Regions from separate parts of the Actinoplanes sp. NPDC051343 genome, predicted to be linked through region 1. Evidence: riboswitches for the same ligand, from Rfam matches in the RefSeq annotation. Region 1 holds a riboswitch; each other region holds the start of a gene.
The links. A riboswitch is a leader RNA that binds a small molecule or an ion and turns the genes downstream of it on or off. The one in region 1 is predicted to bind cyclic di-AMP.
Positions count from the first base shown of each region.

Region 1 (2,254 bases):
CACGATGCGGGCGCCGGTGCGGCGGGCCATGTCGTGGTTGGCGTCGATGCTGTCGCGGACGAAGAGCACCTCGCCGGTCAGGTCGGCGTAGTCGGTGCCCACCGCAGCGCAGACCGCGGCCAACCGGCGGCCGTATCTCAGGTACGGCCCGACCGTGGTGACGACCACCCGGGTGGAGGTGGCGAGCCGGGACAGGGCGGCTTCGTCGGAGGCGTCGGCGACCACGATCGGCCAATCGACGCCCAACTCGGTCTTGACCGAAGTGAGCTTCGTCTCCGAACGGCCGGCCAACGCGATCCGGGCGCCGACAGGGGCGTACGCGGCCAGATGACGGGCGACGAGGGCGCCGGCGAAGCCGGTGGCGCCGTAGACGACGACATCGTGCTCGCGGGTGGGCTGGGTCATAGTTGCCGATTCTGCATCAGACAAAGCGACATGGAGTCGAAGGTTACCGACTGGTAATTTAAGGACTCCACATATCGGTCATACTCGTCCTAAAGAAAGATCAAATAGGTCAATTACTGAGAACAAGGTCACCTTAACTTGGCGGTCGCCGAATTCGTCCGGCTAGGTTCGGTCGGGTCCGCCATCGTGGACACCGTGGGCGGATCGCCGAGTCCTTGCCGCCGCCCGACGGAAATTGACCCAAGGCATGGAGCGGGGGACCCAAAAGTTCCTCGGCGCGCTGGTGCGCGCCTCGGGGTGAAGCCGCCAACCGCGGCCGGGCACCTCAGCCCGAACCCGACAGCTGACCTCGCAGGCGTGGAGGAATTTCTGTCATGGCACAGATTCGAAAGCATGCCCGTATTGCCCTCGGCATCACCGCCGCGGGCGTGGCGGGCACCGCCGCCCTGCTCGGGCCGGCCTCGCCGGCGCAGGCGTCCAGCGTGAACTGGGACGCCGTCGCGCAGTGCGAGTCCGGTGGTAACTGGAGCATCAACACGGGCAACGGCTTCTACGGTGGCCTGCAGTTCACCAAGGGCACCTGGAAGGCGTACGGCGGCGGCAAGTACGCCAGCACGGCCAACAAGGCGAGCCGGTCGGAACAGATCGCGATCGCCGAGAAGGTTCTGCGGGGCCAGGGCATCGGCGCCTGGCCGGTGTGCGGCAAGAAGGGCGGCTCGACCAAGCATTACTCGGGCAGCAACACCAGCGGCTCGCACAGCGAGTCGCACAGCTCGAAGTCGCACAGCACCAAGTCGAGCAACACCTCGAAGTCGGTGACCCACAAGTCGTCGAAGTCGAGCCAGCACAAGGCGACCACCAACCGGGTCGTCCGGTCGGCGTCGGTCAAGGCGACCGGCAAGACCTATGTGGTGCGTTCGGGCGACACGCTGTCGGCCATCGCCTCGCGCTATCAGGTCAAGGGCGGCTGGCACTCGCTGGCCAAGCTCAACAGCGGCATCATCAACGACCCGAACCTGATCTTCCCCGGTCAGCGGATCGCGCTCTGAGCTAGATAGTTTCACCGCACCAACCCCTGTGCCCCGTTCCCCGTGCGCTGTGGTGGTGCCATTGCCCCCGTCGGCACCACCACAGCGACACCGCCTCATCGACTGCCCGGGGTGACGAACTCGGGCTGGTCGAGCACCCGCAGCCACGAGCCGTCGGCCTGGCGGCGCACCACCTGCGCACGGGCACCGGAGCCGTCACGCGGCGGCGTCGAGGTCAGGGCGAGGTCGCCGCTTATCAGCGTCGGCAATGGCTGCTCGGGCTTGATCTCCGGCATCTTGGGCAACAGCTCGGCCCATAGCTTCTCGATCGCGGCTCGGCCGACGGTCTGGCCGCCGGGAGGGTAGGCCATGACCGCGCCTTCCTCGTAGAGCTCGGCCAGGCCGGCCGCGTCTCTGGCGTTGGCCCGCTCGACGAAGAGGCGGGTCAGGTCTTCGGGCTTCATGGCCTTCTGTCGTTCGTTCATGACGCCACCCTTCCGCGGTCGGCCTCAGCAGTCCAACAGATGGTTCTTGTCGTAACTAGAATCTGTGGTTATGGAACTTCGCCAGCTCGAGTACTTCGCCGCGGTCGCCGACGAGGCCAACTTCACCCGCGCGGCAGCCCGGGTGCGAATCAGCCAATCCGGGGTGAGTGCGCAGGTCAAAGCCCTGGAAAAGGAGCTCGGGGCGGAGCTCTTCGACCGGTCCGGGCGCACCGCCCGCCTCACCGAGGCGGGGCGCGAGGCCCTGCCGTACGCGAAAGCCGCGCTGGACGCCGCGGCCGGCCTGAGGCAGACCGTCGACCAGGTTCAGGGGCTGGT
Region 1 is NZ_JBITEL010000010.1:299,514-301,767, forward strand. It holds gene ACIA5C_RS31620 (saccharopine dehydrogenase family protein) at 1-405, opposite strand, end outside; cyclic di-AMP (ydaO/yuaA leader) riboswitch at 612-778, shown strand; gene ACIA5C_RS31625 (transglycosylase family protein) at 780-1,454, shown strand; gene ACIA5C_RS31630 (YybH family protein) at 1,550-1,897, opposite strand; gene ACIA5C_RS31635 (LysR family transcriptional regulator) at 1,989-2,254, shown strand, end outside.

Region 2 (2,254 bases), on a different contig from region 1:
CTCGAGCGAGACCGCCTTGGCGAGGAAGTCGTCCGAGTCGTCGGCGCCGAGCAGGAAACGGGACGCGCTGAGGCGGCCGGTCTCGTACTGCTGGGTCGCGATCGCCGCGACCTCGGGGGTGAGGGCGTCGCGCTTGGCCTCGGCGTCCTTGATCTGACCGGCCAGCGCCTTCTGCTGGGTGGTCGACGTGGCGACCGCGGCCTTGGCCTGCACGTACTTCCGGTTGGTGCTCTCCAGCACGTCGTTGAGGGTGGAGTTGTCGGAGAGCTCGTCACCGCCCTTCTCGTCGGGGGACGTCGACGTGGAGGAAGATCCGGAGCCGGGCTCGGCCTGCGCCGGGGCGGTGACGGCGGTCAGGGTGGCGGCCACTATCAGCGGCACCAGGGCGAGATTCAGCCACCGACGGTGTCTGACGGTCATGCATGTCCTTCCGGGTGGACCGCCGACCGGGTTAGCTGACGGGTTCGGGACGGAAGCGATCCCTACCGCTCGTCATCAAGCGGATGCACCCCAACGGAAAACCTGGGTCCCCGGCTCGCCTCGCGGCGATTAGGCGGTGTTCTGCCGTGCAGATTCCGGCGCCGAGTTTACCCGAGCAGCGAGAATGCTTCAGGGTTCGAAAAGGACAAAAGCAGTTACCGTACGGCGACATCTAGTAATGGTGGGACGCATAGTGACTGGACAATTGCTCTGCGTATCAAAACTATCGATCAATCGATGGCGTCCGGTATCGTCGGCCGCGGTCTTCGAATGGAGACCGCCGCCTAATCACCCTTCGGGGTGAGCCGGGGAACCACCTTTTACACCGGGGTGAATCCGCTCGACGAAGAGCGGTAGGGATTTCTTCCGTCCCGAACCCGTCAGCTAACCCGGCCGGCGGCACCACCGGAAGGAATGCCTGTGCTGCCGAAAACCATGGCCGCGATACTGGTCGCCCTCGTCGCGGCGACCGGACTCGCCTCGCCCGCCCGGGCCGCACCCGGATCGTCGGGCGACGACGGCGAGGGCGGCTCCAAGTCGCTCACCCAGCAACTCGACACGGCCTCCCGCGGCTACCTCGAGGCCCGGGACAAACTGGCCGGCTCCAAGAAGAAGCAGACCGACCTGGCCACCCGACTCCAGCGGATCGACACCGAGATGGCGCCCCGGCAGGCCGCGTTCGACCAGGTCGTGCAGGAGTCCTACCGGGCCGGTCGGCTCGGGCCGATGAGCGCGCTGCTGACCGCCAACTCCTCGGCCGGCTTCCTCGACCGGGCCCAGGTCCTGCAGACCGTGGCGGCCCGCCAGCAGAAGGCGATGCACGACCTGCAAACCGCCCGCGAGACTCAGGGCCGGGCCAAGGCGGCGATCGACGCGACCGTGCGCGACCAGCAGAAACAGGTCGCCGTGATGGCGGCCCGCAAGGCGCAGGCCGAGGCGGCGCTCAAGACGGCGAACGCCGGACAGGACGACCCGCAACCGGGCGACGGCGGTGGCAGTTCCAAGGCGACGTCGGTCAACCGGAACTCGGACGGGTCGCTGTCACCCGAGGGATGCACGGTCAACGACCCGACCACCGACGGCTGCATCACCCCGCGCATGCTGCACGCCATGCAGCAGGCCAAGTCGGCCGGATTCACCCACTACGTGGCCTGCTTCCGGCATCAGAACAGTGGCGAGCATCCGAAGGGCCGGGCCTGCGACTTCGCGGCCGACAAGGGCGGCTTCGGCGGGGTCGCGTCGGGCGCCAGCAAGGACTACGGCAACCGGCTGGCCAACTACTTCATCAACAACTCCGACGAGTTGGGCGTCCTCTACGTGATCTGGTTCCGGCGCATCTGGCTGCCCAGCAGCGGCTGGAAGGCGTACACGAAGGGCAACGGCGACCCGTCGAGCGAGCATGAGAACCACGTACATCTCTCGGTGCGATGAAACGCAGAAGGCCGGCCCATCGGGGCCGGCCTTCTCTCATTTATTGCTGAATTCCTCGTACATCCGCATGATCTCCTCGGTCGGGCCGTCGGCCCGGATCACGCCCGACTCGAGCCAGATGGTGCGTTCGCAGGTGTCGCGGATCGTTTGTTCGCTGTGGCTGACCAGGAAGACCGTGCCGGCCTCCGCGCGTAGCTCACGCACCCGCGCCTCGCTCCGCTTGCGGAACTTCGCGTCGCCGGTGGCCAGCGCCTCGTCGATCAGCAGCACGTCGTGCTTCTTGGCCGCGGCGATCGAGAAGCGGAGCCGCGCCGCCATGCCGGACGAGTAGGTCTTCATCGGC
Region 2 is NZ_JBITEL010000015.1:71,187-73,440, reverse strand. It holds gene ACIA5C_RS38710 (coiled-coil domain-containing protein) at 1-420, opposite strand, end outside; cyclic di-AMP (ydaO/yuaA leader) riboswitch at 426-566, opposite strand; cyclic di-AMP (ydaO/yuaA leader) riboswitch at 752-897, shown strand; gene ACIA5C_RS38705 (coiled-coil domain-containing protein) at 895-1,911, shown strand; gene ACIA5C_RS38700 (ABC transporter ATP-binding protein) at 1,948-2,254, opposite strand, start outside.
Region 2: linked by a shared signal. The riboswitch ahead of ACIA5C_RS38705 (coiled-coil domain-containing protein) and the one ahead of ACIA5C_RS31625 (transglycosylase family protein) in region 1 are both predicted to bind cyclic di-AMP.

Region 3 (2,254 bases), on a different contig from region 1:
CCGACTTCAAGGCCGCCGCCCAGGCCGCGGCCGGCTCGACCGACCTCACCTCGTTCTGGTCGACCCACCGCGTCGACGGCTAGGCACAGCAAACGGGGGACGCCATTGGCGTCCCCCGAAGCAACTTGCCTGCCTCGGTCAGCCCGGACGCCGGTAACCGGCGATCGGACCGACGTTGTCCATCACCGCCATCCGCACATGGTCACCCGTGTGCGGAGCATGCACCACTTCACCACCACCGATGTAGATGGCCACGTGGTGCAACGAACCAGGGAAGAAGAACACCAGGTCACCTGGCTGCAAATCTCCCCGGCTGACCGGCTTGCCCTCGTTCCACTGGTCTTTCGTGTAGTGGTCGAGGGTCACGCCCACGGTCGCCCACGCCTCTTTGGTCAGGCCGGAGCAGTCGTACGTGCTCGGGCCGTCCGACCCGAAGACGTACGGCTTGCCGATCAGCGAGCACGCCTTGCGCGCCGCCTTACCGCCGTCGTCGTTGGTGTAGGTGACCGGGCACGGCCCGATCCGCAGGGGTCCGGTGTCGCCACCGGACGCCCCGTACGCCTTGATGCGCAGCTTCTGCAGCGCATCGATCTTCACATTGATGGCCTTCTTCTTCTGCGCCAGATCGGCATCGCGCGCGGCGATGGAGTTGGTCAGAAGCTGGAGGTCATTCTTGGATTTGGCGTACTGGTCGCGCAGCTTGGCGACGCCGGCGATCTGCGCCTGCTGGTGCCGGGCAAGCTGGTCCAGAAGGGTCAGCTTGTCGGTCAGCTGGTTCGTCGACCCGCTCATCAACATGGCACTGACCGCGCTCGGCGAACCTTGCTTGTACGCGTCAGTGGCCAGGCCGCGAACCGAGGACAGGGCGACGTCCACCTGTACCTGGAGCGGGGTGAGCTGGTTGGTGAGCTTCTTCAGCTGAGCCTGGTTCTTGATCAATTTGCCGTGCACGTCGTTGTACAGCTCGATGATCGGCTCTAGCTGATTCCACTGGGTGTCGATCTGCGCCTCGACGCTGGACGGCGAGGGCGTCGCGAGTGCCGCGGTGGCCGGTGCGGTGACAACTACGCCGGCCGCGGCGACGAGGCAGAGCAGGCTGCGCAGCATTACGGCGCGGCGCGCCCCGTTCCGTTTCACGTTACGTGCGTCGTCCTTTCTTCCCTCATCCGCCGATCGGGTTAGCTGACGGGTTCGAGCGGGAAGCGCGCCCGGCCGCGAGATGCACGGCTTCACCCCAACTGCTCGGGTCCCCGGTTCGTCAAGGCACGACGATTAGGCGGTGGTCCGTCAGATCGGCCGGATGGACGATGGGGGGCTGCCGGACCGGGCACCACCGTACTCCCGATCATTGCCTTAACTGAAGCCGACGCGACGGGGAAACTGCTTGCATGCCGACAGCCACTCAGAGTGACTAGAACGGCCACTCCTCCAGCGCCCGGTCGAGCCAGGGCACGACCAGGATGACGGTGGGTAGTACCAGCAGGGCGGCCGCGGCTAGTCCCGCGACAAGACTCAGGCCGGGCGACTCGGGGCGCGGCGCCGACAGCCGGTCCAGTCTCCGGCGACGCGCGTCACCCCACGGGTCGGCCCGGGCGTCCTCCGCCAGAGGGACCGCATCGGTCAACCTTTCCAGCGCGGCCCGCAGGGCCGCGGGGCCCGCGACGCGCCGTGCGGCATCGTCGGCCACCATCTCCAGAAGCAGATGTACGGCGTCCAGAGGCACCCGGCTTCGCAGCGGTGGCGGCACCGCGCGGTAGAAGGCGGTGAACGACTCCATCACCACGTCGTGGTGGTGCCGCAGATGGGTCTGCTCGTGGGCGAGCACCGCGTCGACCTGCGCCCGGTCGAGCACCTGCAGCACACCGTCGCTGAGCACGACCCGCGGCTCGCGCCCGGGCACGCAGTAGGCCAGCGGCAGCGCGCCCTCGAGCACCCGCAGGTGGTCCGGGCCGAACTCGTGGCGCCGCTCGGCCCGGTCGAGCAGGTCGACCAGCAGGCGGTGGCGCTCGCGGCGGGCCCGCGAGCGCCGGGTCACGCCCCAGAGCGAGATCAGCAGCCGGGCGACGATCACGGCGGCGACGGCCAGGGCGATCAACAGGGCGCCGGCCACGACCGGCTTACGGGAGCCGTACGCCCGGGTGAGCTCCTCGGGCACCGCGAGCACGACGCCGAGCGCGCTCAGCACGGCGGCCAGGGTGATCGCCTGCCACAGGAGTACGGCCGCGCGCGGCGCCCGGTCGGGCCAGCGCGACCG
Region 3 is NZ_JBITEL010000003.1:681,420-683,673, reverse strand. It holds gene ACIA5C_RS13820 (M1 family metallopeptidase) at 1-83, shown strand, start outside; gene ACIA5C_RS13815 (NlpC/P60 family protein) at 139-1,137, opposite strand; cyclic di-AMP (ydaO/yuaA leader) riboswitch at 1,153-1,289, opposite strand; gene ACIA5C_RS13810 (M56 family metallopeptidase) at 1,412-2,254, opposite strand, start outside.
Region 3: linked by a shared signal. The riboswitch ahead of ACIA5C_RS13815 (NlpC/P60 family protein) and the one ahead of ACIA5C_RS31625 (transglycosylase family protein) in region 1 are both predicted to bind cyclic di-AMP.